DNA from 4 places in the Sinorhizobium sp. Y406 genome. Region 3 is predicted to be linked to each of the others. Evidence: riboswitches for the same ligand, from Rfam matches in the RefSeq annotation. Region 3 holds a riboswitch; each other region holds the start of a gene.
What was found. Region 3 has a riboswitch for cobalamin ahead of AC4P1R_RS10560 (CbtB domain-containing protein). Riboswitches for the same ligand answer to the same signal wherever they lie in the genome.

Region 1 (7,234 bases), on a different replicon from region 3:
GCCCGGCGCCGACGACGCCAACCGTCTCGATCGTCATTTTATTCTTCCTCGGCTTTTTTCGAGAATTGCCACCGTCCAGCCCCCAGAACCGGCGCGGCTTTATCGAGCGCCAAGGTGCTGCGTGACAGAATGATGGGCGTGCGTAATCCGGGCAAGCCCTCGGGATCGATGCGCAACTCCCGTGCCTGGATTTGCGGCTCGTCGATCGCTTCCGCCACCGTATTGATCGGGCCCCCCGGTACGCCCGCTTTCTCCAATGCCGCAATCAGCTCAGCCTTTGGCCGCAGCCTGGTCTTTTCCGCAAGCAGCGAACTGAGCGCTTCCCGGTTCGCCACCCTCGCCGGATTGGTAGCATAGGCCGGGTCGTCCGAGACGCCTTCGAGACCGAGCATGCTGCAAAGGGTCGCGAACTGCCGGTCGTTGCCGCAAGCGATGATCAGATGCCCGTCGGAGGCCGGAAACACCTGGTATGGCACGATGTTGGGGTGCGCGTTGCCCATGCGGCGCGGAACCTTGCCGCCTGCAAGATAGTTCATCGCTTGGTTGGCGAGCACCGCAACGCCGACATCGAGCAGTGCCAGATCGACGTGCTGGCCGAGGCCGGAACGTTCCCGTTCGGCCAATGCGGCCTGGATGCCGATGACCCCGTAGAGGCCGGTAAAGACGTCGATCCAGGCGACGCCCACTTTCTGCGGTTCGCCGTCGGGTTCGCCGGTCAGGTCCATGATGCCGCACATGCCCTGGATCAAGAAATCGTAGCCCGGCTGTTGCGCCCGTGGGCCCGCCTGGCCAAAACCGGTCACGGAGGCGTAGACGATGCGCGGGTTGATCGCGGCGAGGCTTTCAAAGTCGAGGCCGAATTTCTTTAATCCTCCGACCTTGAAGTTCTCGATCACCACATCCGCTTCCGAGACCAAGGATTTGACGCGGGCGAGGTCATCGGGGTCGCCGAAATCGCAGGTGACCGATGTCTTGCCGCGATTTGCCGCGTGGAAATAGGCGGCCACCTTTTCGGTGCCGCCCTTGCCGTCCGGCTGTTCGATAAATGGAGGGCCCCATGTGCGGGTGTCGTCGCCTTGCGGGCTCTCGACCTTGATGACTTCGGCGCCGAGGTCGGCGAGCGTCTGCCCGATCCACGGCCCGGCGAGGATGCGGGCAAGCTCGACGACCTTCAAGCCGGCGAGCGGAGCGCTGTTCGGCGCGGCCATCAGAAGAACGCCTGAATGCCGGTCTGGGCGCGGCCGAGGATCAGCGCATGGACATCGTGCGTGCCCTCGTAAGTGTTGACCGTCTCGAGGTTCTGCGCGTGGCGCATGACGTGGTACTCGATCTGAATGCCGTTGCCGCCATGCATGTCGCGGGCCTGTCTCGCAATGTCGAGCGCCTTGCCGCAATTGTTGCGCTTGACGAGGGAAATCATCTCCGGCGCAAACCTGCCTTCATCCATCAGCCGCCCGACGCGGAGCGAGGCCTGCAGGCCGAGCGTGATCTCCGTCTGCATGTCGGCGAGCTTTTTCTGGAAGAGCTGCGTGCCGGCGAGCGGCTTGCCGAACTGGATGCGATCGAGACCGTATTGGCGCGAGCGGAACCAGCAATCCTCGGCAGCCCCGAGCACCCCCCAGGAGATGCCGTAGCGGGCACGGTTGAGGCAGCCGAATGGTCCCTTGAGCCCAGAGACATTCGGCAACAGCGCGTCCTCGCCGACTTCGACGCCATCCATGACGATCTCGCCGGTGACAGAAGCGCGCAGCGACAGCTTGCCGCCGATCTTCGGCGCCGACAGGCCCGTCATACCCTTGTCGAGGATGAAGCCGCGGATCTGACCGCCATGCGCTTCCGACTTCGCCCAGACGACGAACACGTCGGCGATCGGTGCGTTGGAGATCCACATCTTCGAGCCCCGCAGACGATAGCCGCCCTCGATCTTCTCGGCGCGCGACTTCATCGAACCCGGATCGGATCCGGCATCCGGCTCGGTAAGCCCGAAGCAGCCGATCAGCTCGCCCGAAACGAGACCGGGCAGGTATTTGTCGCGCTGCTCTTCGGAGCCATAGGCGTAGATGGGATAGATCACCAGCGACGACTGCACGCTCATCATTGAGCGGTAGCCCGAATCGATGCGCTCCACTTCGCGCGCCACGAGACCGTAGGAAACGTAATTGGCGCCGGCCGCGCCATATTTGTCCGGCAGCGTCACGCCGAGAAGACCCGCTTGGCCCATCAGCCGGAAGAGGCCCGGATCGGTCTTCTCTTCGAGATAGGCCACCTCGACGCGCGGCAGGAGTTCTGCTTCCGCGAAGGTCCTGGCCGCATCACGGATCATGCGCTCGTCCTCGGCAAGCTGGTCGTCGAGGAGAAGGGGATCGTCCCAGGCGAAAGCGCTGCCTTGTGATGAATGCACGGATGGGTTTGTGGTCACGGATTCTCTCCCGATATCTTTTACGCCCCGATGATCTCGAACGGTAAGCCGATTTTCCCATGTAAGTACCGCTTGTTGCCGTGCGGAAAAAGCCGTATTTGCGTGTAATATCATTCATGGAATGCATAGCTGAGATGCGCCCGCGCCGGTTCCTCCCCTCGATAAGCCTTTTGGCCGCCTTCGAGGCCGTCCTGAAGACCGGCTCGACAGCGGCGGCAGCGCGCGAGCTCGATCTGACGCAGAGCACGGTGAGCCGTCTCGTCCAGAATCTGGAGCAGCAGCTCGGCCGCCAGCTTTTCGAGCGGCACAGGCAGAAGCTGATCCCGACGCAAGCCGCCCACGCCTATGGCCGGGACGTGACCCGCGCGCTCGATCTCATCCAGCGCGGCAGCATGGAACTAGCCGCAAATCCGGGTGGCGGCACGCTGTCGCTCGCCATCCTGCCGGCCTTCGGCACGCGATGGCTGGCGCCGCGGCTTGGCAGGTTCCTGGTCAAACATCCCGGCATCACGATCAATCTGGCAACGCGTCTCAAGCGCTTCAACTTTGCCGTCGAAGGCTTCGATGCCGCCATCCATTTCGGGGCGGACGATTGGCGCGACGCCGGCCACATGAAGCTGTTCGAGGAGCGACTGACGGCCTGCATCTCGCCAGCGCTGCTCAAGGACCATCCGGTTGCCGACGTTGATGGGATGGCCGGGCTGCCGCTTCTTCAACTGGAGACGAGGCCGAACGCCTGGCGAATCTGGTTTGCCGCCCATGGCGCGGAACCAACAAGCGTTACCGGAATGCTCTTCGACCAGTTCGCGACCATGACGCAGGCTGCGATCTCCGGCCTCGGCGTGGCGCTTCTTCCGGATTATCTGGCAGACGCCGAGATAGCGGAGAAACGCCTCGTTCCGCTCTTGAAGAGGGGGGTGCCAGGCTCGGGATCCTATTGGCTGGTCTGGCCGCAATCGCGGGCCAGTTACCCGCCACTCGAATCCTTCCGCGCCTGGCTTGCCGCGGAATTGAAGCCGCAAGCAACGTCGGCTTCCTGACCGCGGACGCGCGGCAGGGCCTACCCTTGACCAGTCGGGCTCAACTATCTATGGAGTCTCTCGACGGTTCCCCGACGGTGAAGCGAAGGGGATTAATAGGGAACACGGTGCGGACGACCCAACAGGGACCAAAACCGTGGCTGCCCCCGCAACTGTGAGCGGATTGCCGTCCATCCTCGTGGCGCCTCGAGCGCCGTGCCACTGTGCCAACCGGCACGGGAAGGCAGATGGACGACAGATATCCGTAAGCCAGGAGACCTGCCGTCATGCGTTCGCTCCAATGTCCACGGGCGGGGATGCCCGGAACAGGATATGCCATGACACATTTTCGCGCCTGGCTGCGCCTTCCTGAATTCGTTCCTTCCCGTTCGAGCCGCTCGCTCGAAACCGCTGACTGACGCGGCGCGACAGTTCCCGCCGTCCGCGCCGTGCGGCCGGTATTCTACAATCGGGGAGATCGATCCGTGACCATCATTCCTAACAGTCGCGGCAGCCTTATTGCCGTCGCTACGCTGATGTCGACTTTCGCCTTCGAGGCTCAGGCCGCCGAAACCACCTATCCGCTGACTATCACCAATTGCGGCCGCCCGATTACCTTCGATAAGGCGCCCGAACGCGCCGTCTCGATCGGCCAGAGCAGCACGGAGATCATGTATCTGCTTGGCCTGCAGCACCGGATGGTCGGCACCGCCGTCTGGCTCGGCCCGGTCATCGAGGGTTACGAGGAGGCCAATGCCAAGGTCGAGCGTCTTGCGGACAACGATCCGAGTTTCGAGAGCGTCGTTGCCAAGAAGCCCGACATCGTCACCGCGCAGTTCCAGTGGCACGTCGGGTCCGAGGGCATCGTTGCCAAACCGGAGCAGTTCGAGGAACTCGGCATTCCGGTTTACACCTCGCCGGCCGATTGCGTCGGCAAGGACAATACGGGTGGAGGCGATGGCGTTCGCCACGCGGTCTTCACCATGGACCTGATCTATCAGGAGATCGCTGAACTGGCGCAGATCTTCAACGTCCAGGAGCGCGGCGAGGCGCTGGTTGCAGAGCTGAAGGCCCGCGAGGATGCTGCCAAGCAGAAGATCGTGTCGGCGAACGGCAAGCTCTCGGCCGTGTTCTGGTTCTCGAGCGCGGAGCTCGACATCGACCCCTATGTCGCCGGCAAGAACGGTGCTCCCGGCTACATCATGCGGGCGCTTGGCATCCGCAATGTCATCGACAGCGAGGAGGAATGGCCGACCGTCGGCTGGGAAGCCATCGCCAGGTCCGAGCCGACGATCATCGTCGCGGGCAAGATGGAGCGTCGCCGTTTCCCCGCAGACGACATCGCCGTCAAGCACCAGTTCCTCAAGTCCGACCCGGTGACCAGTCTCATGCCGGCCGTCAAGGAGGGCCGCGTCGTCGAAATGGACGCCCAGGCGATGAACCCAACGATCCGGACCATCGAAGGGATCGAGGCCCTGGCCGAGGCTATCGAAAAAGCCGGCCTGACCCAGTGAACAGGATGGTGGGCTCCCTATCGAGGACAGGCGCCACAGTGCTGGCGCTTGTCCTGCTGTTCTCGGCGCTCTGGCTGGGTGCGGCGATCGGCGAGACGGCGATCCCGATGGATGTCGTCGCCCGGACGATCGCCAATCGGCTATGGCAGGCGGGCTATCCGCTCGATCCGATCAACGAGGGCATCGTCTGGAACTACCGTTTGAGCCGCGCCGTGGTGGCGGCGTGCTGCGGCTCGGCGCTGGCACTTTCCGGCGTCGTGCTGCAGTCGCTTCTGCGCAACCCGCTCGCCGATCCGTATATTCTCGGGATCTCGGCGGGAGCATCGACGGGCGCGGTCGCCGTTGCCATCCTGGGTTTCGGTGCCGGTCTGTTGACGCTGCCGCTGGGGGCCTTCCTCGGCGCACTTCTCGCATTCGGGCTCGTCAGCCTGCTCGCAATGCGCGCGGGCAGGGGGCATGGTGCCATCATACTCGCCGGTGTCGCCGGCTCGCAGCTCTTCAACGCGCTCACCTCCTTCATCGTCACCAAGGCGGCCAACGCGGAGCAGTCGCGCGCGATCATGTTTTGGCTGCTCGGCAATCTGTCTGGCGTCCGTTGGCCGGATGTCTGGCTTGCTCTGCCTGCCGCTGTGGTTGGCCTTCTTGCCTGTCTCTGGCATGCACGCGCCCTCGATGCATTCACCTTCGGCTCCGAGTCCGCCGCTTCGCTCGGCATACCCGTGCGCCGCGTCTGTGTCGTGCTGATCGGCGCATCGGCCATGATGACGGCGGCCATGGTCAGCATCGTCGGGTCGATCGGCTTCGTCGGGCTCGTCATCCCGCATGCGGCACGGATGCTGGTGGGCGTCCGGCACGGGCTGCTGTTGCCGGCATCCGCTTTGACCGGGGCAATCTTCATGGTCGCCGCCGACGTGGTTTCCCGCGTGATCATTCCGGGCCAGGTGCTGCCGATCGGCGTGGTGACGGCGCTTGTCGGAGCGCCTGCCTTCGCGATTATCCTTGGCCAGCGGGGAGCGGTTCGATGATGCTTTCGGCATGCAACGTCTCATGGTCCACGGGCGGAATTTCCATTCTCGAGAACGTCTCGCTCGACGTCGTCCCGGGAGAATTTCTCGGCATCGTTGGACCGAACGGTTCCGGAAAGACGAGCCTGATGTCGCTTCTTGCGGGTCTCCGGCGACCGAAGTCGGGTCGTGTGCTGCTGGACGGCCGGCCGATAGACGGGCTCGGACGCCGTGAGGTCGCCAGGTGCATAGCCCTCGTCGAACAGCAGGCCGAGACGAGCGAGCGCATATCGGCGCGCCAGGCCGTGGAGCTCGGCCGCACCCCACATCTCGGACCGCTCGCACCATGGTCGGCGGAGGATGACGAGATTGTCGGCGCGGCGATCCGCAACGTCGACATGGAGCCATTGGCGGCGCGGCAGTGGCACACGCTCTCGGGGGGAGAACGCCAGCGTTTGCACATCGCCCGTGCCCTCGCGCAGCAGCCGGAAATCCTGCTTCTGGACGAGCCGACGAACCACCTCGATATCGGCCACCAGATCGGCCTGCTGCATCTCGTCCGCCAGCAGCAACTGACAGCCGTGGCGGCGCTTCACGATCTCAACCACGCAGCGATGTTCTGCGACCGAATTGCCTTGATGAGCGGCGGCCGCATCGTTGCGCTGGGCCGCCCATCCGAGGTCCTCAGCGCAGAGCGGATCTGTTCCGTCTTCGGGGTGGTGGTCGATGTCCAGCATGAGGGCGAGGGGCGCTGTTACATCCGCTACTGCGCGCCCGGTTCGCCGGCCGCCGAAAGACCGAAGCTCAGGAGGATCTCATGATCCTTGCCCAGACGCGTGATTGCGACCATCGTGGCAAACTCGACACCGGCTATGCGGCGGTGGTTTCTTTTCGACCGAAAAGACGGCAAGTGCGGTAGTGTCGTGCTCCCGCGGCCGCTGCCAGTCGTTATGGCGCGGGACAAACTTTGTGCCGATTTCGGCTCGCGCCGCCGCAATCTTCCGGGCAAGCGCCTCACATGCCGGCGCCTTGCGAACATAAGCAAAAGAGGGCAGGGTTCGACATGGTGCGAGCCCGTCGCTGGGCGTTCCACCGGGTGGGAATGCTCCCGCTATATCGGCGAGCGCCGATAAAATGGGGCCGTAGGGCGGGCGAAAAATGAATAACTCCAAACCTGACAGGCTTCACCTGACCTTGGCCGAGCTGATCAGCGACCAGATCGAGAAGCGCCATGCAAGTGAGCTTAGAGCAGTACTCTCAACCGGTAACGAGATCACG
Region 2 (7,234 bases), 600 kb from region 3:
ACGGGGCCGCGCTTCAGCGCATCGGCCCGAAAATCGCACTCGATTTTCGGGCCGATGCGCCGACTCAAAGCGGTACAGCGACCTTTGCGCGTCTGAAAAGACGCGCGGCGCTGTATGTTCGCAGCGCGGCCTGGCCTCCATTGCGAGTCGCGCCATTAACGCAAAGGGCGTGTTGCGGTTGCGCCAGCCTGCATAGACTCTAGAATGGAGGCAGAGAAAAGGCTGCGGCCGCTGAGGCGGCCGTTCCGCCGGAATGCAGGAAGAGGAAAGTGTCGGGATCTCCGAGCAATGCGCCCCGCGGCATCGCATGGCTTGCGGCTGCGCTTCTGCCGTTGGCATTGGCTACGGCAAACGAGGCTTCGGCTTCGAGCGTTTGTGAACGGCTTCAGGCCCGCCTCGCCGGCATGCCGACCACGTTCAGCTCGAATGCAAACCTCAGCGATTTCACCGGCGCCATTTCCCGCCAGAACATTGAGCTTCGACGCGCCAGGAACGAGCGCAGGCGGCTCGGATGCAGTCGCGGCAGCATCATCGTCATCGACGACAATACTCCCTTCTGCGCCGAACTCGACGACACGATCGCACGGATGGAGGCCAATCTCCAGGAATTGAAAGTCCATCGGCAGCAGCTGGTGTCGAACGGTCGCGCAGACGCGCGCCGGCGCATTCTCGCCGCGATGGAGATCAACGGCTGCATTCCGGTGCGCGGCGACGAGTGGGACGAGCTGGACGAGTTCGCGACGACAACCGAGGCCGACATCCATCGCAACATCCTCAAAGATCTGGCACCGGACGACGAGGATTATCCGTTGCTCTTCGAAGAGCCGGGGATGCAGGATTTCTCGCCGATGGAGGGATACGGGAACGGCCGCTTGCGGACCATGTGCGTGCGCACCTGCGACGGCGCTTTCTTCCCAATCTCGTCGAATGCCTCGCCGGCTGATTTCCCGCGCGACGCCGAGCTCTGCCGCGCCCGTTGCCCCCAGACCGAGACCGAACTCTATTTTCACGTGCTTGCCACCGAGGAGAGCGACCAGATGGTCTCGGCTTCGACCGGCAGGCCCTACCGCGAACTGCCGACGGCCTTTGCCTACCGCACGCGCGACGTCGCTTCACGAGGCGCCTGTGGCTGCAAGCCCGCAAAGGCAGCCGGGCGGACGAACCGGGAGAGCACCTCCGAAGCCAGTCTCGCGGCGAGCCCCTCGGTCGTGACGATCGGCGGCGCCAAGGTGGGAATGACGACTGAAGGCGCGGCCGCAAGGCCAACGAAAGAGCGCCCCTACGACCCGAAGAGCGCCAAGGTGCGCATTGTCGGTCCGACCTTCCTGCCGCCGGAAGAAAGCGCGATCGACCTCAAGAACCCCTTGGGACCAAGCTTTCAGCCGCAACAGGAGAATTGACGACGCTCACCTTTCACGCGATCTTATCCAGGCAAGACGTTGAAAAAGCGCGCTACCTCCGACCTGCATCAAGGTCCGCGGAAATGCCCCACTCCTCCTCGAAGGTCAGCTCTGCGAGCGGCAGTCGCTGGCGCCATCCCTTTGCCGCCAATTCCGGCTGCTGATAGAGCCGGTCGACGAAACCGAGGCATAGCCAGGCGACGATTTCGATGTGCTCCGGTATGCCCAGGATGGCCTTGATCTCGCTTTCATGAAAGATGCTGACCCAGCCGACGCCGACGCCCTCGGCGCGCGCGGCGAGCCAGAGGTTCTGCACCGCGCAGACGGTGGAGTAGACGTCCATCTGCGGGTTGTGGGTGCGCCCGAGGACGACCGAGCCGCCGCGGGTGCGATCGCAGGTCACGCAGATGCTGAGTGGCGCCTTGCGAATTCCTTCGAGCTTGAGTGCGCGATATTTCGCCTGCGCTTCGCCCGCGAACATTCGCGCGGCCTCCTCGTTGGCGCGCTGGAAGGCCTGCCACACCTTCTCCCGCGTCTCCTCTCCGCGCACGAGAATGAAGTTCCAAGGCTGCATGAAGCCGACGGACGGCGCATTATGGGCGGCGGCCAGCAGCCGTGCTATCAGGGGTTCGGGCAGCGGCTCGGAGAGAAATTCGTCTCGCACGTCGCGGCGGGTCTCGATCGCACGGTAGACGGCGGCACGCTCGTCCGGCGAAAAGGCTCCAGCTGCGACAAGGCAGCCGCTCGGGTCAGGCAGCATCGTTCGATCCCCAACAATGCACAACCTCCCGCCGTCCGCGCGGGGCCGGTCCATCTTGCCAGGCCGGTCTTCTGACTCCGGTTCGTCCGGCCGCGCCGCCTTCCCGAATCGCCTGAGGATTCAGTGGCAAGGCTCCGAATCTCTTCAGAGCATGACTGGCGTGGCCGTCCCCGTCACAGCGTTGGGCACGTGCCGGAATTGCACCGACTTCCCGATTCTCCCGCGCTTGCGGGCACCTGACGAGCGCCATATGGACACAGGCACCCACGAAAGGCAAGGCATGCCTTACAGCGCCGCGCGTCTTTCAGACGCCAAAGGTCGCTGCAACTCTTTGAGTCTGCGCGGGCCGGTAGCGCACGTAGGCGAAGGCTTCGCCTGATGGTGACCAGTTCGGAACATTCATGGTTCCCTGCCCGCCGAAGAGTTCGAAGAGGACGCGCGGATCGCCACCTTCCGGTTTCATCAGCCTTAGCCGCACGTCGAGATCGCGCGGGTGGTCGGAGACGTCGCCGTCATAGGAGAGTACCAGGAGGTTTCGGCCATCCGGCGACGGATGTGGAAACCAATCGCCATAGGGGCTGTTGGTGATGCGCTGAACATCGCTGCCGTCGGGCCGGATCCGCCAGATCTGCATGCTCCCGGTGCGGCTGGAGTTGAAATAGATCCACTTGCCGTCGGGCGACCAGTCCGGCCCGTCGTTGCGGCCCTCACCCCACGTCAGCCGGCGCTCCTCGCCGCCCCCGACGGAAATCGTGTAGATGTCGAAGACCTGGTCTCGGATTCCGCAATAGGTCAGCGTCCGGCCATCGGGCGACCAGCCGTGCCAATAGGAAGGGAGCTTCGGTGTGACGAGCCGCGGCGCGCCGCCCTCGACCGGCAGGAGATAGATCGCCGACTTGCCGAATTCGGTTTTGTCGCTGATGGCGAGCGTCGTGCCGTCCGGCGAAATCCCGTGGTCGTTGTTGCACTGCCGGGCGAAGCCCGTGTCGATCTCGACCGGCTCCGGCGCCCCGTCGAGCGCTATGCGATAGAGCCGTCCATCGCCATTGAAGACGAGGAAGCGCCCGTCCGGCGACCAGTTCGGCGCTTCGACCAGCCGCTCCGTCTGCCAGACCACGCGGGTCTCAGCCGTCGCGATGTCGAAGATCTCCACCGAACTGCGCATGGACTATCCCCTGTCGCGGAAGCGGTTGGTGATGGGGTAGCGCCGGTCGCGACCGAAATTCTTCTTGGTGATCTTCACGCCCGGCGCCGACTGCCGGCGCTTGTATTCCGCGATGTAAAGCAGGTGCTCGACGCGGTGGACGATTGCCTCCTCGTGGCCGCGTGCGACGATTTCGTCGGTGCTCATCTCCTTTTCCACCAGGCATTCGAGGATGTCGTCAAGCACCGGATAAGGCGGCAGCGAATCCTGATCGGTCTGGTTCGGCCGAAGCTCGGCGGATGGCGCCTTGTCGATGATGTTCCGCGGAATGACTTCGCCGGAAGGGCCGAGCGCGCCGGGTGGTACAGTGCCGTTGCGCCAGCGGGCCAGCCCGTAGACCTGCATCTTGTAAAGGTCCTTGATCGGATTGAAGCCGCCATTCATGTCGCCGTAGAGCGTGGCGTAGCCGACGGACATTTCCGACTTGTTGCCGGTTGTCACCACCATCGAACCGAACTTGTTGGAGATCGCCATCAATATCGTCCCGCGCGTGCGGCTCTGCAGGTTCTCCTCGGTAATGCCGGGCTCGGTGCCCTCGAACATGTCCGAGAGCGCATCGAGGAAACCGTGGACCGGTTCTTCGATCGCGACGATATCGTAGCGGCAGCCGAGCGCCTTGGCGCAGGCCTCGGCATCCATCAGCGAGGCCTCCGACGTGTAGCGGTATGGCAGCATGACGGTGCGGACACGCTCTTCGCCAAGCGCGTCGACCGCAAGCGCCGCGCAGATCGCCGAATCGATGCCGCCCGAAAGGCCGAGCACGACATTCTTGAAGCCGTTCTTGTTGACGTAGTCGCGAAATCCCAACATGCAGGCGCGATAATCCGCCTCCTCGTTTTCCGGAAGCCGTGACTGGTGCCCATTGGCCGAAACCCAGCCATCCGAGCCTTTCGTCCAATCCGAAAGCGAGACTGCCTCCTCGAACTGGCTCATCTGGAAGGCCAGCGACCTGTCGGCATTGAAGGCAAAGCTCGCACCGTCGAAGACGAGTTCGTCCTGGCCACCGAGCTGGTTGGCATAAATCATCGGCAGGCCGGTCTCGATGACCTGCTTCAGAACAACCTGGTGCCGCACGTCCACCTTGCCGCGATAATAGGGCGAGCCGTTCGGTGAAAGCAGGATCTCTGCGCCGCTTTCCGCGAGCGTCTCGCAGACGCCGAGTTCACCCCAGACATCCTCGCAGATCGGGATACCGATGCGGATGCCGCGAAAATTCACCGGCCCCGGCATTTCGCCGGCGTCGAACACGCGCTTCTCGTCAAATTCACCGTAGTTCGGCAGATCCACCTTGTCGCGGACGGCGATGATCTTGCCGGCATCCAGCACGGCCACCGAATTGTGCCGGCGCTCGGTTGCCTGGCGCGGAAATCCGACGATGACGCCGGGGCCGCCGTCAGCGGTCTCCTCGGCCAGCTTCTCGACCGCGCGCTCGCAGGCTTTCAGAAACGCCGGCTTCAGCACCAGGTCTTCCGGCGGATAGCCGGAAATGAAGAGCTCCGTCAGCAACAAGAGATCGGCACCCTGCCGCGCCGCGTCTGCCCGCGCCTCGCGCGCCTTGGCGAGATTGCCGGCAACGTCGCCGACGGTCGGGTTGAGCTGGGCCACGGCGATGCGTAGCGTCGAAGGTGCGGCATTTTGTGAGCTCATGGCGGGCCTGTCGATATTAGCAAATGAGTCCGTCGGACACCCGTACTATCGCATCCGGCGACAAAAAACCCACACGCAATCGCGGCCTGACGCCGAATATTCTGAATATCTCAGTGTTATCCGCCCGCCGAGGGCCGTCTTTTCAGCCACCGGAACAAACTCGCCTCGCCGCCGGTTCGGCCATTCATCCCCGGTTCAAGGTGACAGTCGTATGACAATAGGATGAAATTTTTGTGAAACTTAAGGGGCTGTTGGCCACGATGAAATTCATCGCCGGGAGGGATTCTCACATCTACGCCGAAAGGCCGAGCTTTACCGTCCGCCATGCCCGAACCTTGGCCGGCCTGCGAAGTGCGTTGTTCTCGCTATTCCTGGCGACAATGCTCGTCTTCGCCGTCGAGGCCGTCGGCCGCCACTCCATCTCCGACACCATGGGCTTTTTCGCGGATTCGGCGCGCCCCGCCTGGATCACGGTCGCGGTCTTCTTTCTCGTTCTGCTTGGGCTCGACGCTTTCTTGGGCCGGGAACATAAGGCCACCCTGTTGGTCGCCCCTCTTGCGGTAATCCCGGCCTTCATCAGCCAGCAAAAGCAGGTCTTCCTCTCCGACCCGCTCTACCCAACCGACTTTCTCTTCGGCCGGCAGATCATGGAACTGATGCCGGTACTCGTGAAGGACAGGCCATGGACCGCAGTCGGCATCGTGGCCGGCGTCATCGCCGCAGTTGTCGTGACCGCCCTTCTCTTGCGATATGCCTGGCGCAACTTCCCGCGGCTGACGCGGCGCGAGCGCCTGGCGAGGCTCATCTTCGCGCTGCCGCTGCTCATCGCCTTCTGGAACGTCATGGACTACACGCAGTTCTCGTGGATCCGCGATCGGCTGCGTGTCGTGCCGATGATGTGGGATCAGAGCGCGAACTATCGGCACAACGGCTTCGCGCTCGCTTTCATGATCAACCTGCCGATGGCCAATATCAGCGCGCCGGCCGGCTACATGGCCGAGGCGATCGACAAGATTCCGGTCACGCCGGTTCCCGCCGGAACGACGCACCGCAGCAAACCGGACGTCATCGTACTGATGAGCGAGTCCTTCTGGGATCCGACCCTTCTGCCCCATGTGACGCTGACGCCCGACCCGATGCCCACGGTCCGCGCGTTGCAGGGAGGCACCGTCTTCTCGCCGGAATTCGGAGGAATGACCGCCAATGTCGAATTCGAGGCGCTGACCGGGTTCTCCAACGCATTCCTGCCCTATGGCAGCATCCCTTATCAGCAATATATCCGCAATCCGATCCCGTCGCTCGCCACCTTCTTCCGCGGCGAAGGCTATGCCGCACGCGCCATCCATCCCTTCCAGGGCTGGTTCTGGAACCGCACGGCTGTCTACAAGGCCTTCGGTTTCGACACCTTCCGCGACCAAGACAACATGCCGACCATGAAGAAGCGCGGCATGTTTGCCTCGGACGAGGCGCTCACGAGGGAGATCATCCGCCAAGCTGACGCCGTGGACGATCCCTTCTTCTTCTTCGCAGTGACGCTGCAGGGCCACGGCCCTTATGAACCGAACCGTTACGTGAAAAACACGATCAAGGTCGAAGGCGATCTGCCGGAAAAGGACCGCCGGGTGCTCGCCACCTATGCGCAGGGCATCAAGGAGGCTGACGACAGCCTCAAGATGCTGATGGACTGGGCGAAGAAGCGGGATCGGGAGACGATCATCGTCCTCTTCGGCGACCATCTCCCGCCGCTGCATACGGTCTACACGAGCACGGGCTATATGAAGAATGTGACGGCGGAGCGAAAGGGATCGAAGGACGAGATGAGGGCCGGCCACGAAACGCCGCTCGTCGTCTGGTCGAACAAGACCGGAGCGCGGAAGGACATCGGCAGCATCAGCCCTGCCTTTCTTTCCTACACGATCCTGAAACAGACGGGCTACGAGCACCCGTATTACACCGGTTTCCTCGGAGACGTGCATGAGCGTTTCCGCGTCGTCGACCGCTACATGCTGCTCCGCAACGACGGCACCGAGGTCGCAGACTGGCAACGCCAGCGGAAGGTTCCAGCACGGCTACGGGACTACCGATTCCTCCAGCACGACATGATGTTCGGCAAACGCTACGGCACCGAACGGTTCTTCCAGTCGCACGCCGACCTGTTCGGTGCGGGCTTGTAGCCCAGGACCCTTCGGCATCCGGAAATGTGACGGCGCCCCCGTCGACCGC
Region 3 (7,234 bases):
AACGCTGATGCTCAATTATGGCTACGACCCCGAGCTCTCCGAAGGCGCGGTCAAGCCGCCCATCTTTCTCACCTCCACCTTCGTCTTCCACTCGGCGGAAGAGGGCCGCGACTTCTTCGACTTCGTCTCGGGCCGGCGCGAACCGCCGGCGGGCGTCGGCGCCGGGCTCGTCTATTCCCGCTTCAACCATCCGAACAGCGAGATCGTCGAGGACCGGCTCGCCGTCTATGAGCGGGCGGAAGCGGGCGCACTCTTTTCCTCCGGAATGTCGGCGATCGCGACCACGCTGCTCGCCTTCGTTCGCCCGGGCGATGTCATCCTGCATTCGCAGCCGCTGTACGGCGGCACCGAAACGCTGCTGGCGAAAACCCTTCCGAATCTCGGCGTCTCCGCCGTTGGATTTGCCGACGGCATAGACGAGCAGGCGGTCAACGGCGCGGCGGAGGAGGCGATGAAGAAAGGCCGCGTCGCCTTCATTCTGATCGAGACGCCGGCCAATCCGACCAACAGCCTCGTCGACATCTCCCTGATCCGCCGCATCGCCGACGGGATCGGCGAAAAAATGGGGCACCGGCCGATTTTCGCCTGCGACAACACCCTGCTCGGCCCGGTGTTCCAGCACCCGATCGATTATGGCGCGGACCTCTCGCTCTATTCCCTGACCAAATATGTCGGCGGTCACTCCGACCTGATCGCCGGCGCGGTCCTCGGTTCCAAGGCCCTCGTCAAACAGGTGAAGGCGCTGCGCGGGGCGATCGGCACTCAGCTCGACCCGCATTCCTGCTGGATGATCGGCCGATCGCTCGAAACCCTGTCGGTCAGGATGGAGAAGGCGAACGACAACGCCCGTATCGTCGCCGAATTCCTGCGCGACCATCCGAAGGTCGAGCGCATTCACTACCTGCCCTTCGACGACGGGGAATCGAATGCCGGCCGTGTCTTCGCCGCCCAGTGCACCGGCGCCGGCTCGACATTCTCCTTCGACATCGCCGGCGGCCAGGAGGCGGCCTTCCGCTTCTTGAATGCGCTGCAGATCTTCAAGCTCGCAGTCAGCCTCGGCGGCACCGAATCGCTCGCAAGCCACCCGGCCGCCATGACCCATTCGGGCGTGCCGATCGAGGTCAGGCGCCGGATCGGCGTGCTCGAATCGACCATCCGCCTGTCGATCGGCATCGAGCATCCGGACGACCTCGTCGCCGACCTCGCCAATGCCTTGACGACGGCCTGATTCAACTGCGGGCGAGGCCGAGCACGAAAAGCGCCAGCGCCCCGATCGAGGCGATAGTGCGGACATGATTCCAGCGAACCCAGTCGGTCAGGTAGCGCTGCTGCCAGAGCGCTGCGGCAGCCTCGCCGCGCGCCGCTGCGAGCGCATCGTTCAAAGGAACGTTGAAAATGACAGTCACCAGGAATGTGCCGACGAGATAGGCGAGCCCACCGGCGGCAAGCAGGTAGCTCCCCCTCTCGCCCATTATGAAAGCAGCAACAATCAGCGCCAGGCCGAGAATCGCGGTGCCCATGAAGGCAACCAGGAACAACGGGTTCTGGATCGCCACGTTTATGGCGTTCATGGCGGCGATTCCCTGTTCCGCCGGAAGCCGCGACAGGGCCCGCATGACGCAGACCGAGAAGACGAAGAAGAGCCCCGCCATCAGGCCGGAACCGATGGCGGCTGCAAAAGCAAGGCCGGGAACGAAAGCTGCCATGACTTATCTCCAGATCGAGCAAGCGGGAACTGCAAGCGCTCGGAACGGGAACGCAACTGCAGAGATAGACGAGAGGCGCGATACAGTCACGAGGCGCAGCACCATTTTGGAAAGATCGGCCGCCCGCCATTTCGCAAGCCCGCGCCTGGCATCAATCCCGTTCATTTTACGGGTCCGGCTCGATTGACATCAGGCGCGGCCGCACCTAATCATCGGGGATCGATTGGTTCCCGGAAAGCGAACGCGCTTCGGGAGTAAACGGGAACGTGACGGGTGGACCCAAGCTGGGCATCTTAATCACGGCCGACCCCGCGACTGTAGTGCGGTGTGAATTTGCCGTTCCGGAGCGATCCGGAAAAAGCCACTGGGAAGGACCGCGAGAGGGCGGTTCGATCTGGGAAGGCGAGGCAAATCCCTGGTGTAAACCTGACGCCGCGAGCCAGGAAACCTGCCAATCGATGCGGGCGCAACGCCCAATCGGGAACATCCCTTGCCATCACGGAGGTTGTCATGGCTACGTCTAACGTTTCGAGCGTCTCGCTCTCCCTCAGCGATCGTCTGGTTGCGGGCATTCTTGCCCTTATGATCGGCGGTTTCCTCGTCTTCGGTGCAGGCCTTGCAAATTCGGCCGTGCTCCACGACACGGCGCACGACACCCGCCATTCCTACGGCTTCCCCTGCCACTAAGCCAATGGAACGCCTTGCGCGTTCCGGATCGAAGCTGAACAGAGCCGTCAGGCGCTCCGAGCATGTGCGCATGCCATCCGGCATGATGTCGCGGCTCGCGCATCGGCGTCCTTTGTGCGCTCTGAAAGGCGCAGGGCGCTGTAGGGGTGCCCGACTGCGTTGGCTGGACCGTGCTCCCTACAGCGCCGCGCGCGTTATCAGACGCGCAAAGGTCGCTGTAGCACCTTATATTGCTGCATGTCTTTGTCGTTAAATCGAGGACGATTAAAGGAGACATGCAGTAGGGGAAGCGCTGCATTGAGGAAAATCGACACATGATCGTCAAGACACTTCTGGCCGCAATCGTGGCCGGGCTGATCGCCGGCGTCTTCATGACCGCCGCCCAGGAACTGCGCGTCACGCCGCTGATCCTGCATGCCGAGGAATTCGAGGGCGGAGAGCAGCCTGCTGCGGGTCACGAGGAGCATTCGTCTCTGAACGGTGTTTCGCCGCTCGAAAAACTTCTCGCCTTCGTTTCGCCGATAACGCCCGCCTATGCCCATGAGGGCGGACACGAGGAGGAGAGCGGAATCCTGTTCGGCATGAGCCGCTTTTCAGGAACGCTGCTCGCCAACCTGGTCACGGGCGCCGGCTTCTCGCTGCTGCTTGCCGGCATCAGCATCATGACAGGCCATCGGATCACGCTTGCAAACGGGGCGCTCTGGGGCGCCTGCGGCTGGCTAGCCGTGCACATGCTGCCGGCGCTCGGTTTGCCGCCGGAGCTGCCCGGCTTCCCGGCTGCCGACCTTGGCGAGCGCCAGGTCTGGTGGGCCTTGACCGTGCTGCTCTCTGCCGCGGGTCTCTACCTGCTGGCCTTGCGCGGAGAACTGGGCTCGAAGGTCGCGGGCCTCGTGCTGATCGCCGCACCTCACGCCTATGGCGCGCCGCAGCCGCTCGATATGTCGAGCAACGTTCCGGCCGTCCTTGGCGCGGAATTCGCGGTTGCGGCACTAGCCACGACACTCGCCTTCTGGATCGTCCTCGGCATCGTTTCGGGCTTCATCAACGACCGGGTCGTGAAGGCCGGCTAAGCAGGCTCACCCCTCCCCAACCCCTTTCTCGGCCGCACCGTTTCCACCCAAATCTCGCCAGTTGGAGCAGACGCTAGAGCGCGTTTCGATCTGACTGGATCAGATCGGCGCTCTAACGCTTTCGTTCTGAGGCATGATCTTATCGATCCTCGTTTCACTCCGGTCGGATCATGCTCTAAGGGTATTGGGAGCGCAGGCGATCGCCGCGGGCTCCAAGCCCCTCCCACCTGTGGGGAGGGGCTTGGTTCGGCTAAGGGCATTCTCAGTCAGTTTGGTGAGTGCGTCCATTCTATCGTGGGTGACAATCCACCACTTCACATCCAACCGACTTCCCCTCCGGCTCAAGCAAATGCGCCTTTAATCTCTCGCGCCGTGTCTCGGCCCTCAGCAGCACGCAGGTGTCGCAGAAATCGCCGCCTTCCGTCCGATAGTAGAGACAGCAGCCGCTGCGCATCCGATAGGTTCGACAAAGCGCACCGCCCGGGGTTTCGACGCTTATCTCTTCATATCGCAGGTCGCGCGACGCGAGCGGTGAGCCCGCGCGTTTGACGATGGCGAGAGCCCGCTCGATCGCGACCGCCTGCTCCCCCCGCAGACGCCCGATTTCCAGGAAAGCGCCCGCCAGGCCGTCGGTCGCAAGCCGCCATTGCGCCCGTGCGGAAAGACCGCAGCGGCGCTTGATGAGCGCTATGATCGATTTCATATGCAGGACGAAGCCATCGTGGAACTGTTGCTCCCCCTCCTCACCTTTCCCGGCGGCCGCAGACGGCGCATCGAGGAGGAAATGAAAGCGGCCAGCCTCGAAGCTTCGCCCGCCATCGATCCGCGGATAGGTCTCGAAGCGGAGCCCCGCGATCCGGGGCACAAGGCCGGTGGCGAGATAGACAGCGCCCATCGCGAGGCCGAGTGGGTGACAGTAGAAGGCGATCAGATGCGCCGCCCGGATCTTGTCGTCCATCCCGGAGGCGAAGCGGTCCTGATAGGCAAGGCAGGCCTCCATTCCGGTCGAGCCCTCCGCCCAGAAGGCGGCCGTGACCGCGAAGCCCATCGGCCCCTCGAGCGAGCAGCCAACTTCCGGAAAGGCAGCCGTGAGCCAATCGATCGACGCCGCAAATCCCCCGCTCTCCCGCATCGGCCCTGCACCCTCCTCACCATTCACACTCCAGCGCCGCCCGTCTCATGCGAGGCGCAAAGGCCGCCTCTCTTACTCAGCACACGCGGTGAAAGCCATCCGCCCGTAAAGCCCGCCCTTTCCAGCCCCCGCGTGAACGCCGGAATGCCGCGCGTCAGCTCCCAAAGCAAGCCGCTTCGCCAGTTCTCGATCATCATGACCGTGAGTCCCTGGTCAAGCCCGACGACGCGATCGTCCACCCAGCCTTCGGGCCCCTCACCCGGCAGGCTCGGATTGAAGCCGCCGGGAAGGCGCCCCTCGCGAAGCAGCGCCGGATAGCGGGCGAGCAGGTGGGAAAGGCCGCTCAGGCAGGCGTCCGGCTCGAATGGCAGGCCAGCAAGCGGCGCCCAGGGAACCAGCGTACCGTCATCGGCGCCGAAGGGGGCGCCGCGCGCCGCATAGCCGAGCAGTCTCTGCCAACGGCCATTGCGGAGCTTCGCCCTTCCCCGTGGCGCATGGCAGGCGCTGAACCCCCAGAGGTCGCGGCAATAGCCTGCAAAGCCGTGCGGATTCGCCTCCGCATGGGCGCGCTGGAGCCTGATCGCCCGGCGCGTGTTCTCGAAATAGTCGCTTGACGCCTCCTGCATGCCCCCGTCGCGAATGGCGCGGAAGTCGATCCAGGCATGCGGAAAGAGATGGATGAAGAGCGCGCCCTGGTGAAGATGCCGCGTTCCGTCGATCGTCAGCCATTCGTGTGCCGCGGCATAGGCGCCGTAGCTTTCCGGCGCGATCGGATGGTCGGGAGCGCCGAGCGCCAGCACATAGATCAGCAGCGCCTCGCTATAGCCGCGCCAGCGGTGCTTCAGGAAGCGCCCGGGCGGCCTCCATCCCATGGTGATCGTCTCGCCGCGATTGAGCGCCCAAGCCCAGTCTGCCCGCGCGTATAGCCGCTCGGCAAGATCGCGAATGCGCGCCTCGGCCGCGTCCTGCCGGGTGAAATAGGCGGCAGCCGTCAGCACACCGGCAAGGAGCAGCGCACTGTCGATCGTCGAAAGCTCGCTATTCCAGGCGCGCTCGCCCGTCCGCATGTCGAGGAAATGGTAATAGAAGCCGCGATAGCCGCTCGCCCGGGAATCGCTCGCCTGCCTGCTGCCCTCGAGGAAGCGCAAAGCGGTGAGTACGCGTTGGGCCGCATCCCCCCGGCCGATCCAGCCGCGCTCCACCGCGACCGGATAGCAACTGAGCCCGAAGCCGGTTGCCGCGATGCTCGCCGGCGAACCGGGCCGCGCCGTATCGGCGACGAGGCCAGTCCGCGCACCCGAATGCAATAGAAAATAATCGAAGGCGGCGCGCTGCAGGCGGTCGATCCGGGCAAGATCGCTGAAGGGCGCGGCATGGAGCATCGGGGCGGCCTCGTTCAATATCCGCGCCCTTTGACGCGGCGATCAACTATTATTGTAGCCGCGGCTTACCGCAACAGTCGCCGATTTGCGATCCTGTGATAAAGTCCCGTGATGGAGCCGGTCGGAAACCGAAGCTTCCGACGGCAGAGCTGATGATCGGCAGATGCGATGTTGAGCACTCTGGCATTGATCCTGTCTCTTAGCGGCAGCCCCGTGCAAACGGCGGCCGCTCCCCCCGATGTCGACGTGGAACTGCTGCTGGCCGTCGATGTCTCCGGCTCGATGGACATGGAGGAGGCGCGGGTGCAACGCTCCGGCTATGTCCAGGCGCTGCGGCATCCGGATTTCATCAATGCGATTGAGGGCGGCTATCTCGGTCGCATCGCCATCGGCTATTTCGAATGGGCCGGGATGGTCAACGAGGCCTCGGTCGTCGGCTGGCAGGTCATCGAAAGCGCGGAAGACGCCGATGCCTTCGCCTCGCAGATCGAGGCCCGGCCGATCGGCCCCAGGCGCGGCACGTCGCTCTCCAATGCGATCCTCTTTGGCACGAACCAGATCGAGTCGAACGATTTTTCAGGCACCCGGCGCGTTCTCGACATTTCCGGCGATGGGCCAAACAATACCGGGCCGCCCGTACCTCCTGCGCGCGACGAGGCCGTCTCCCGCGGCATCGTCATCAACGGCCTGGCAATCATGATCCGCCCGTCCTTTTCGACCGGGCCGCTGGACGAATATTACACGGCCTGCGTCATCGGCGGTCCGGGCGCCTTCGTACTGCCGGTACACGAGCCCGAGGATTTCGCGATCGCGATCCGCCAGAAGCTCGTTCTCGAAGTGAGCGGGCTGCCGCCCGCGGCGACGCTCACCCCCGCTGCCGCGGAATCCGCGGCAGACTGCATGATCGGCGAAAGGCTGCGACCGGGCTTCCTCGACAGGATCTACCCGGAACTGGACCGCTAGCCCGCATTTCTCACACTCGCTATGCCCTGCGCCGGTTGAAACAAGCGACAGGGTAGGAGAATGGTACAGAGCGGTGTGGGCCATCGGGCAAGCCATTTGACGCACACTGTCGCCTGCTTCAACCGGCCCGAAGGGTCGCGTTTTGGCGGACGTCTTCAGGCGAAAGCCGCTTGACCATAGCTTCGGCTATGCTTTGCGCGCCTTTCGCCTGCATTCGTCTCGCCAAAACGTGACGCAGGGCACAGCGAGTGTGAGAAATGCGGGCTAGACCCCCTACTGCAGCACCCGCGGGCT
Region 4 (7,234 bases), 320 kb from region 3:
TTGGCGAAGTCCAGACGTCTACGTCCTCCTGTTGAAGAAGATACTCGCGTGAGCCGTCACTCGATCCGTCATCAACACAAATGAACCGGGTAACCCCTAGCTTGCGATAGTGCCGAAGAAATGCAGGAAGGATCGCCATTTCGTTTCGCGTGATGAAAACGAGTGGCAAATCCGATTGTGCTAAACTCGAAACATCGCGCACTGGATTGATAGCTGAGTGCCTTTTGCCTCTGCATTCGCGGCGAGATATTCGCCAATTTTCAAAGCACGTCCCGAGGATTTCTTTTAGCGACCGGCGAGGAAATGAAAAGTCGTCGCGAAAGGGATATTGCATGATCATCAATCCAGAGTTGAAATGTCCGTATATCCGAGAACCTCGGCGTAAGCACTGCGCGTCCTAGGCCCGTATATCATCATTTTCAGACCCCGAACAAAACAAGGTGAACCATGGACAAAACCGTGCCTCCCGGCGCGGCGATCCTGCTCGACTTTATCCGTGAAGCGGAAGTCGGGCGGGGCGACCGCGCGTCTTATGATGTGATCTACGGCAACAATCAAGACAAGCTGCCGCGGCCGATAACGTCGATGACGCTCGACGAGGTGGAGGCTGCGCAGGCGGGGTGGTCGAGGCGGTTCGGGTCAAGTGCGGCCGGCGGCTACCAGTTCATGAGGAACACGCTGGATGCGCCCCGCACGCTGAGCGACATAGAAGGCGAAATGGGGCTCAGCGGCAGCGAGCGGTTCACGCCGGAGCTGCAGGATCGCATGGCCTACCACCTCTTGAAGCGCCGCGGCTACAGGGACTTCGCGGCCGGGCGGATGACGCCAAGCGAATTCGGCCGGCGCCTTGCGCAGGAATGGGCGTCGCTGCCCGTGCTGGCGGATACGCGGGGCGCCGTGCGGCATGTGAGGCGGGGGCAGTCCTATTATGCCGGCGACGGGCTCAACAAAGCGCTGGTGCGGCCGGAACGGGTGGAGGCGGTGCTGCAGCGGGTGCTCGCGGCGGCGCGGCCGTCCGAGGTGGGGGAGGACGCGGCGGCGGGCCCGGTGCGGCCGAAGCCGATCCGCCGGTCCGGCCGGTTCTGGACCTGGCTTTTGACCGCCGGCGGCTCGATCGTCACGGCGCTGAAGGAGCTCAACCTCGTGGCGCTCGACTGGCGGGTGCAACTCGCGATCCTCACCGTCATCGTCGGCTTCGCGGCTTACGCGATCACCTCCATGCCGGCGGTGCGCCAGGCGCTGGGGATGAAATGATGCCGGGTGGGGTGAAGATCGCCGCCGGCGCGCTGCTCATCGCCGCCGTCGCCTGGGCGGTGCTCCAGATCCGCGAGGAGGGGGCCCGGTCGGTCACGCAAACAATCGAAAGGCAGAACAATGAAGCGGCTTTGCAATCGGCTGCTCGCCGCAGCGACTTTGACCGCTGCATCGATGGCGGCGGCCTGTGGAACTTCGGGGCCGGCGAGTGTCGCCGGGCTCCGCCCGGTGGTCGGGACTGACCTCATCGGCGCGCGCGGCGCCACGGCGGCGGACCAGCGGAAGATCGACCGGACCGTCGTCGGCCTCTGCGCCGCGGCGGTATGGGCGAAGGCGGAATGCGCAAGCCATGGGGAAGGGCGGGGTCGGGAGGAAAGGCGAGGGCGGCAGGAAAGGCGGGGTCAGGGGGAGGGGCGGGAATGATCGACGGGCATGTGCACCAGCAGCTCGGCACGCTCCTTGCCGAGGTGAAGAACCTGCGCGAGGATTTTCGCCGCGCGGAGGACCGAAGCGATGCCGCGCGCGCCTCGATGAGCCGCCGGATGGAGGAACTGGCGGGGCGGGTGGGGACGCTCGAGAGCGCCGTCGCCACGGCGCGGGACGACATCCTCGAGATGAAGCCGGTGACGGAGGATGTGCGCAAATGGAAGCTGATGGGGCTCGGCGCGCTCGGCGTCATCGGCATTGGCGGCGCCTCGCTCGGCGTGACCTTTGCCGATGCGGTGAAGCGCGGACTGGCGCTGATGCGGATGGGCTGAGGGCCTCCCCCTCAATCATCGAAGGGGAAGAAGTCGCGGTAGCGACGATCCACCAGGCGCAGCGAGCGATCGGGTTCGATGACGTAGGTCTCGTAGACCCGCCGGCCGAAACGATCGTTGAACTGATGGGGGACGATGCTGCCGACGGGCGCCTTTTTCAGCTTCGTGCGCGGCTGGCCGCCATAGGTGATGCTGCCGGGAATGGGTTCGAGGCCGTAGGGGTGATAGCCGCTGTAGCCGCCGGCATAGCTCACCGTGCAGGCGCCCGAAAGCAGTGCCGCGACGAGCAACGGGATCGCATTTTTCAGGGCCCTGGGCATTGTTCCGCCCTCCTTTGCAATTCAATGGTCGAAGACATCGTAGTCTATGCGGCGGCTCGTCAGGCGCAGCGAGCGATCCGGCTCGATGATGTAGGTTTCGTGGACCCGATATCCATATCGGTCGAAGAAGTGGTGCGGGACGATGCTGCCGACGGGCGCCTTGGTCAGTTTCGTACGCGGCTGGCCGCCATAGGTGATGCTGCCGGGGATCGGCTCGAGGCCGGGCCCGTAGCCGACCGTCCGTGTCGTGGGTGTGCAGGCAGCGAGCGCAAGCGTCGCGTAGAGAACGGCAAGGACGATCTTCATGCCGGCGTTCCTGATGGCATCCGGTCGAGGCGAAATTCAAAGGCGAAGAACCATTGCCGGTTCTTCAACTGCTCGTACATCTTATCCTTTCTTCGAACGCGATCCAAGAAAAGGCAGGGGTACGGCGCAGTTTCCTGGTGAGGACCGGGCGCCCGGCGGGGAGTTCCGCGATATTTCAGTTGCATCGGATGGATGCTTCAGAGGATGTAGGGGGAGACTCGCCAGGCGGTGGGCGGCCGTCCAAGCGATGCGCCGTCCAAGACCGGCCGGGTGGTCTGTCGAAAAATGGGCCCGTGTCCGACCAGTCGTTGCTTCAGGTACTCGCTTATGACCGCCGACCAGCTTCTCTCGTTTATCGTCATCGGCACAATGATGGTCTTCTTCGTGTGGGGGCGATTTCGCTACGACGTCATCGCCTGCTCGGCGCTGATGCTTTCGGTGGCGGTCGGCATCGTGCCTTTCAACGGTGCCTTTGCCGGCTTCAGCGATGATATCGTCATCATCGTCGCGAGCGCCCTGATCGTCAGCGCCGGCGTTGCCCGCTCGGGCATCGTGGATGCGGCGATCCAGCGTTTCCTGCCGGAGCTGCAGTCGGTCAGGGCGCAGCTTGCACTGCTCGTGGTCACCGTCACCGTGCTCTCGGCCTTCATCAAGAATATCGGCGCGCTGGCGATCATGATCCCGGTCGCGTTTCAGTTTGCCCGGCGCTCGAAGGTGCAGCCCTCGGTCTTCCTGATGCCGATGGCCTTCGGCTCGTTGATGGGCGGGTTGATGACGCAGGTCGGCACGTCGCCGAACGTCGTCGTCTCGCGGATGCGTGCGGAACTGACCGGCGAGAGTTTCTCGATGTTCGATTTCACGCCGGTCGGCGCTTCGCTTGCCCTTGTCGGCTGCGTTTTCCTGCTCTTTGCCTATCGCCTGGTGCCGGAGCGAAAGAGCCAGGAGGTCTCGGTAAATCAGGCGATCGAGATCACCGACTATACGGCGGAAGCCGTGGCCGCGCCCGGTTCGCCGGCGATCGGCAAGCCCGTGAGCAATCTCGTCAGGATCGGCGACGGCGGCGCCGTCGTCATCGCGATCTTCCGGCGCGGCACGCATCTGGCGCCGCTACCCGATGTGGTGATCGAGACGGACGACATATTGCTGCTCGAAGGCGGACCGGCGGCGCTTGACCGCATCGTCTCCCAGGCGAAGCTGAAGATCGCCGGCGACCGGCTGCCGATGCCGGGCGACAAGACGCGTGCGGAGATCGAGGCGATCGAAGCGGTGATCGGCAGCAATTCGCCGCTCATCGGCATGTCCGCCGAGCGGCTGGCGCTCTTCAACAATCACAATGTCAATCTGCTTGCGGTGAGCCGGCAGGGCGAGAGGCTGAAACAGCGTCTCGGCAGCATCCGGCTGCAGGCCGGCGATATCGTGGTGCTGCAGGGGGCGCGAAGCGAGCTGCCGGTCTTCCTGCAGGACTTCGGCTGCCTGCCGCTGGCGCAGCGCGAGATTCTGCTCGGCACGATCCGGCGCGGCACCCTGCCGCTGCTGCTGCTGGCGGCGGCGATGGCGACGACCGCGGTCGGCCTGGTGCCGGTGCCGGTCGCCTTCTTCGCTGCGGCCCTTGCCATGGTGATCTTCCGCGTCATCCCGCTGCGGGACGTCTACCGGGCCGTCGACGGCCCGATCCTGGTGATGCTGGCGGCGCTCATCCCCGTCAGCGACTCGCTGCGCACGACGGGCGGCTCGGACCTGATCGCCGGCTGGCTCGGCGGCATAGCCACCAACCTGCCGCCGGCCGGGGCGCTGGCGCTCATCCTGATTGCGGCGATGGCGGTGACGCCGTTTCTCAACAACGCCGCGACCGTGCTCGTCATGGCCCCGATCGCCGTGAGCTTCGCCGCCACGCTCGGCTATAGGCCGGACGCCTTTCTGATGGCGGTGGCGATCGGCGCCGGTTCGGATTTCCTCACCCCGATCGGGCACCAGTGCAATACGCTGGTGATGGGCCCGGGCGGCTACCGGTTCGGCGACTATCCGCGGCTCGGACTGCCGCTGTCGATCGTCATCATCCTTGCCACGGTGCCCTTGCTGATGTGGTTCTGGCCGCTGCAATAGCGAGCCGGTCTTCCGCCGTGATCGCGAAGGAGCAGCGAAGAAGGGCGGACGGCACTGTCGATCATTATCCCGACCCCATTGCATCGAGCCGAGACTCGTGCAACCAAGGGCGTGATGGTGCTGCTGCCGAAACTCGGCAGCGGCTGAAAAGGGAACGCGGTGAGGATGCCCGAAAGGGGCCGATGCCGTGGCTGCCCCCGCAACTGTGAGCGGAAAGCGCATCCACAACATGTCACTGGCCGGGAGGCCGGGAAGACGTGGATGCGCCGCGACCCGCGAGCCAGGAGACCTGCCATCGAACCGATCAACCACAACGGACGGGGTGTTCCGATGGAAAAGAAGCGGCTTCTGTCCGGCGTCAATCGTCGGTTTCGAGTTTCGCCATTCTCTGCGGCCCCCTTGCAAAGCTGGCAGGGGCCGGCGGAGAACAGCCATGGCGAATTCGCATCAATCAGCGCACAAGATAACGCTTTCGACCGAGTGCCACTTAACAGGCGGGCCGTGCCTACCGGGTGCCCGGTTGCTTGCCATGCTCAACGGCAGCATTTCGGCGCTCGGCAAGCCGCTCGCCGATGATTTCGCGATTGCCGGGACGGTGTGCATGGCCGCCTGCACCCGTCCCTGCACCATTGCCTTCCAGGCATCGGGCAGGGCGACGTATCTCTTCGGCGATGTCGCGGCCGAAGAGAATATCGACGATCTCGTCGGCTTCGCCGTCGCCTATGCGAATGGCGGCGTGGACGGCGGGCCGAGCGCCGCCGGCGGCGGCAATCTCGCCCGCGTTCCGGCGGCGCTGATCGTCTCCGAGGCGCTTGCCGGGCATTTCCAGTGATGGAGGCCGCCGAGGGCCGGCTGGAAATCGTGGAGTCGATCGCCTATCTGACCACTCGCGACCGTCAGAAGGAGAGGGGCCGGAATGACTGACCAAAGCACCAACTGCACACCGGAGGACGTGCTGCGTTTCTGGTTCGGGGAGCTTTCCTACGAGCACTGGTTCACGCCGAGCGCCGAACTCGATCGCGAGTGCGTGCAGCGCTTCCGGGATGCGCATCTGGCGCTTTCAAGGCATGTCGACGATGTCTGGAGGGCGAGCCCGCGCAATTGGCTCGCCGCGATCATTCTTTTCGATCAGCTCCCGCGCAATATGTATCGCGGATCGCCGCTGGCGTTTGCGACCGACGGACTCGCCCTGCGCGAAGCACAGCTTGCCATCGGCGCCAGCGCCGACAAGGCGGTGTCGCCGGAATGGCGCGCCTTCTTCTACATGCCGTTCGAGCATTCCGAGAACCTCGCCGATCAGACGATGTCGGTGAAGCTCTTTACCGAGCTCGGCGAGCCCAACTATCTCGATTATGCGATCCGCCATCGCGAGGTCATCGAGCAGTTCGGCCGCTTTCCCCATCGCAACGGCATCGTCGGGCGCCGGTCGACGCCGGCGGAGGAGGCCTATCTGGCCCAGCCTGGCGCGGGGTTCTGACGGTGCTCCGCTTCAGGGCATAGGAGCGAAGTGACGGTCCTCGCAAAGCGCGCAATGCGCCGATTCAAAGAATGCGGCGACCTACTGCATGTCTCCTTTAATCGACCTCGATTTAAGGACAAAGACATGCAGCAATTCAAAGTGTTACAGCGACCTTTGCGCGTCTAATAAGACGCGCGGCGCTGCATGTGCGTCTGAATGCGTCCGAAAAAGACGCGCGGGCGGTCATTGACGGGCAAGTCGCAAAAGATGCCGTTTTGCATCTTTTCGCCTTGTTGCGTATGCAGATCGGACATGATGGCGCTCGCTTTGGCGACCCCATCGGCGATAGACGGATTGCGAAGGATCTTGAATTGCGTTCGGCAGCACAATTGACCGCCCTCTTGTTTGCTTTGGTTGCGCTGGCGCTCGCCGGCGGCGCGCCGGCGACGGCCCAGGACGCGGCTCGGCCCGTGGAGCAAAGCGAGCCCGCTCAACAATCGCCCGCCCCGGCAGCCGAGCCTGCCCGGTCGGGACAACCGGCGCCGCGGGGTGAAGCGGGCGCCGGAGCTGCCGCATCGCCGGTGCTGCAGCAGGCGGAAGCGCAACTGACCAAAGCCGAGCGCGATCTCAAGCGACTGGGGGAGCGCGTTGCCAATGCAAAAGACGATGACACCCGCCTTGCCGAATTGAAGGTACAGGCCGACGCTCTTGCCAAGGAGATCGTTTCGGCCGCCGCGGCCACCCGGCCACGACTGGACGAAATCAAGGCGCGCCTGGAAGAGCTTGGCGAGCCGCCGGGCAAGGACCAGCCGCCGGAGGCGGCAATCGTGACGGAGGAGCGACAACGACTGCTTGCCGAACGGGCGGCGATCAATGCGATCGCGGCCCGTGCGGAGAGTCTTGCCGGCGAGGCGCGACGGCTTGCCGGCACGATAACCGCGACACGTCGGGCACTGTTCTCCACTACGCTGCTGAGGCATACGAACGTTTCGGCGGAGATGCTGAGCGAGGCGTTTACAGCGACGGCGGCCGAA

Region 1: linked by a shared signal. The riboswitch ahead of AC4P1R_RS24290 (ABC transporter substrate-binding protein) and the one ahead of AC4P1R_RS10560 (CbtB domain-containing protein) in region 3 are both predicted to bind cobalamin.
Region 2: linked by a shared signal. The riboswitch ahead of bluB (5,6-dimethylbenzimidazole synthase) and the one ahead of AC4P1R_RS10560 (CbtB domain-containing protein) in region 3 are both predicted to bind cobalamin.
Region 4: linked by a shared signal. The riboswitch ahead of AC4P1R_RS09040 (DUF1636 family protein) and the one ahead of AC4P1R_RS10560 (CbtB domain-containing protein) in region 3 are both predicted to bind cobalamin.

Annotation. Positions count from the first base shown of each region.
Region 1 is NZ_CM178975.1:1,574,319-1,581,552, forward strand. It holds gene AC4P1R_RS24270 (3-hydroxybutyryl-CoA dehydrogenase) at 1-37, opposite strand, end outside; gene AC4P1R_RS24275 (CaiB/BaiF CoA transferase family protein) at 39-1,208, opposite strand; gene AC4P1R_RS24280 (acyl-CoA dehydrogenase) at 1,208-2,323, opposite strand; gene AC4P1R_RS24285 (LysR family transcriptional regulator) at 2,554-3,459, shown strand; cobalamin riboswitch at 3,507-3,739, shown strand; partial or broken gene AC4P1R_RS24290 (ABC transporter substrate-binding protein) at 4,002-4,952, shown strand; gene AC4P1R_RS24295 (FecCD family ABC transporter permease) at 4,958-5,977, shown strand; gene AC4P1R_RS24300 (ABC transporter ATP-binding protein) at 5,974-6,777, shown strand; gene AC4P1R_RS24305 (hypothetical protein) at 7,115-7,234, shown strand, end outside.
Region 2 is NZ_CM178974.1:1,608,363-1,615,596, forward strand. It holds gene AC4P1R_RS07720 (DUF2865 domain-containing protein) at 270-1,400, shown strand; gene bluB (5,6-dimethylbenzimidazole synthase) at 1,453-2,160, opposite strand; cobalamin riboswitch at 2,205-2,415, opposite strand; gene AC4P1R_RS07730 (TolB family protein) at 2,465-3,325, opposite strand; gene AC4P1R_RS07735 (NAD+ synthase) at 3,329-5,011, opposite strand; gene AC4P1R_RS07740 (LTA synthase family protein) at 5,272-7,185, shown strand.
Region 3 is NZ_CM178974.1:2,207,700-2,214,933, forward strand. It holds gene AC4P1R_RS10550 (cystathionine gamma-synthase family protein) at 1-1,228, shown strand, start outside; gene AC4P1R_RS10555 (anthrone oxygenase family protein) at 1,230-1,706, opposite strand; cobalamin riboswitch at 1,914-2,176, shown strand; gene AC4P1R_RS10560 (CbtB domain-containing protein) at 2,217-2,393, shown strand; gene AC4P1R_RS10565 (CbtA family protein) at 2,708-3,463, shown strand; gene AC4P1R_RS10570 ((2Fe-2S)-binding protein) at 3,753-4,595, opposite strand; gene AC4P1R_RS10575 (glucoamylase family protein) at 4,619-5,977, opposite strand; gene AC4P1R_RS10580 (DUF1194 domain-containing protein) at 6,146-6,940, shown strand; gene AC4P1R_RS10585 (hypothetical protein) at 7,214-7,234, opposite strand, start outside.
Region 4 is NZ_CM178974.1:1,884,780-1,892,013, reverse strand. It holds gene AC4P1R_RS09080 (glycosyltransferase family 2 protein) at 1-334, opposite strand, end outside; gene AC4P1R_RS09075 (lysozyme family protein) at 448-1,254, shown strand; gene AC4P1R_RS09070 (hypothetical protein) at 1,254-1,496, shown strand; gene AC4P1R_RS09065 (hypothetical protein) at 1,429-1,677, shown strand; gene AC4P1R_RS09060 (DUF1515 family protein) at 1,674-2,012, shown strand; gene AC4P1R_RS09055 (hypothetical protein) at 2,024-2,320, opposite strand; gene AC4P1R_RS09050 (hypothetical protein) at 2,354-2,638, opposite strand; gene AC4P1R_RS09045 (SLC13 family permease) at 2,966-4,741, shown strand; cobalamin riboswitch at 4,840-5,052, shown strand; gene AC4P1R_RS09040 (DUF1636 family protein) at 5,175-5,573, shown strand; gene AC4P1R_RS09035 (DUF924 family protein) at 5,658-6,218, shown strand; gene AC4P1R_RS09030 (hypothetical protein) at 6,383-6,514, opposite strand; gene AC4P1R_RS09025 (mechanosensitive ion channel domain-containing protein) at 6,572-7,234, shown strand, end outside.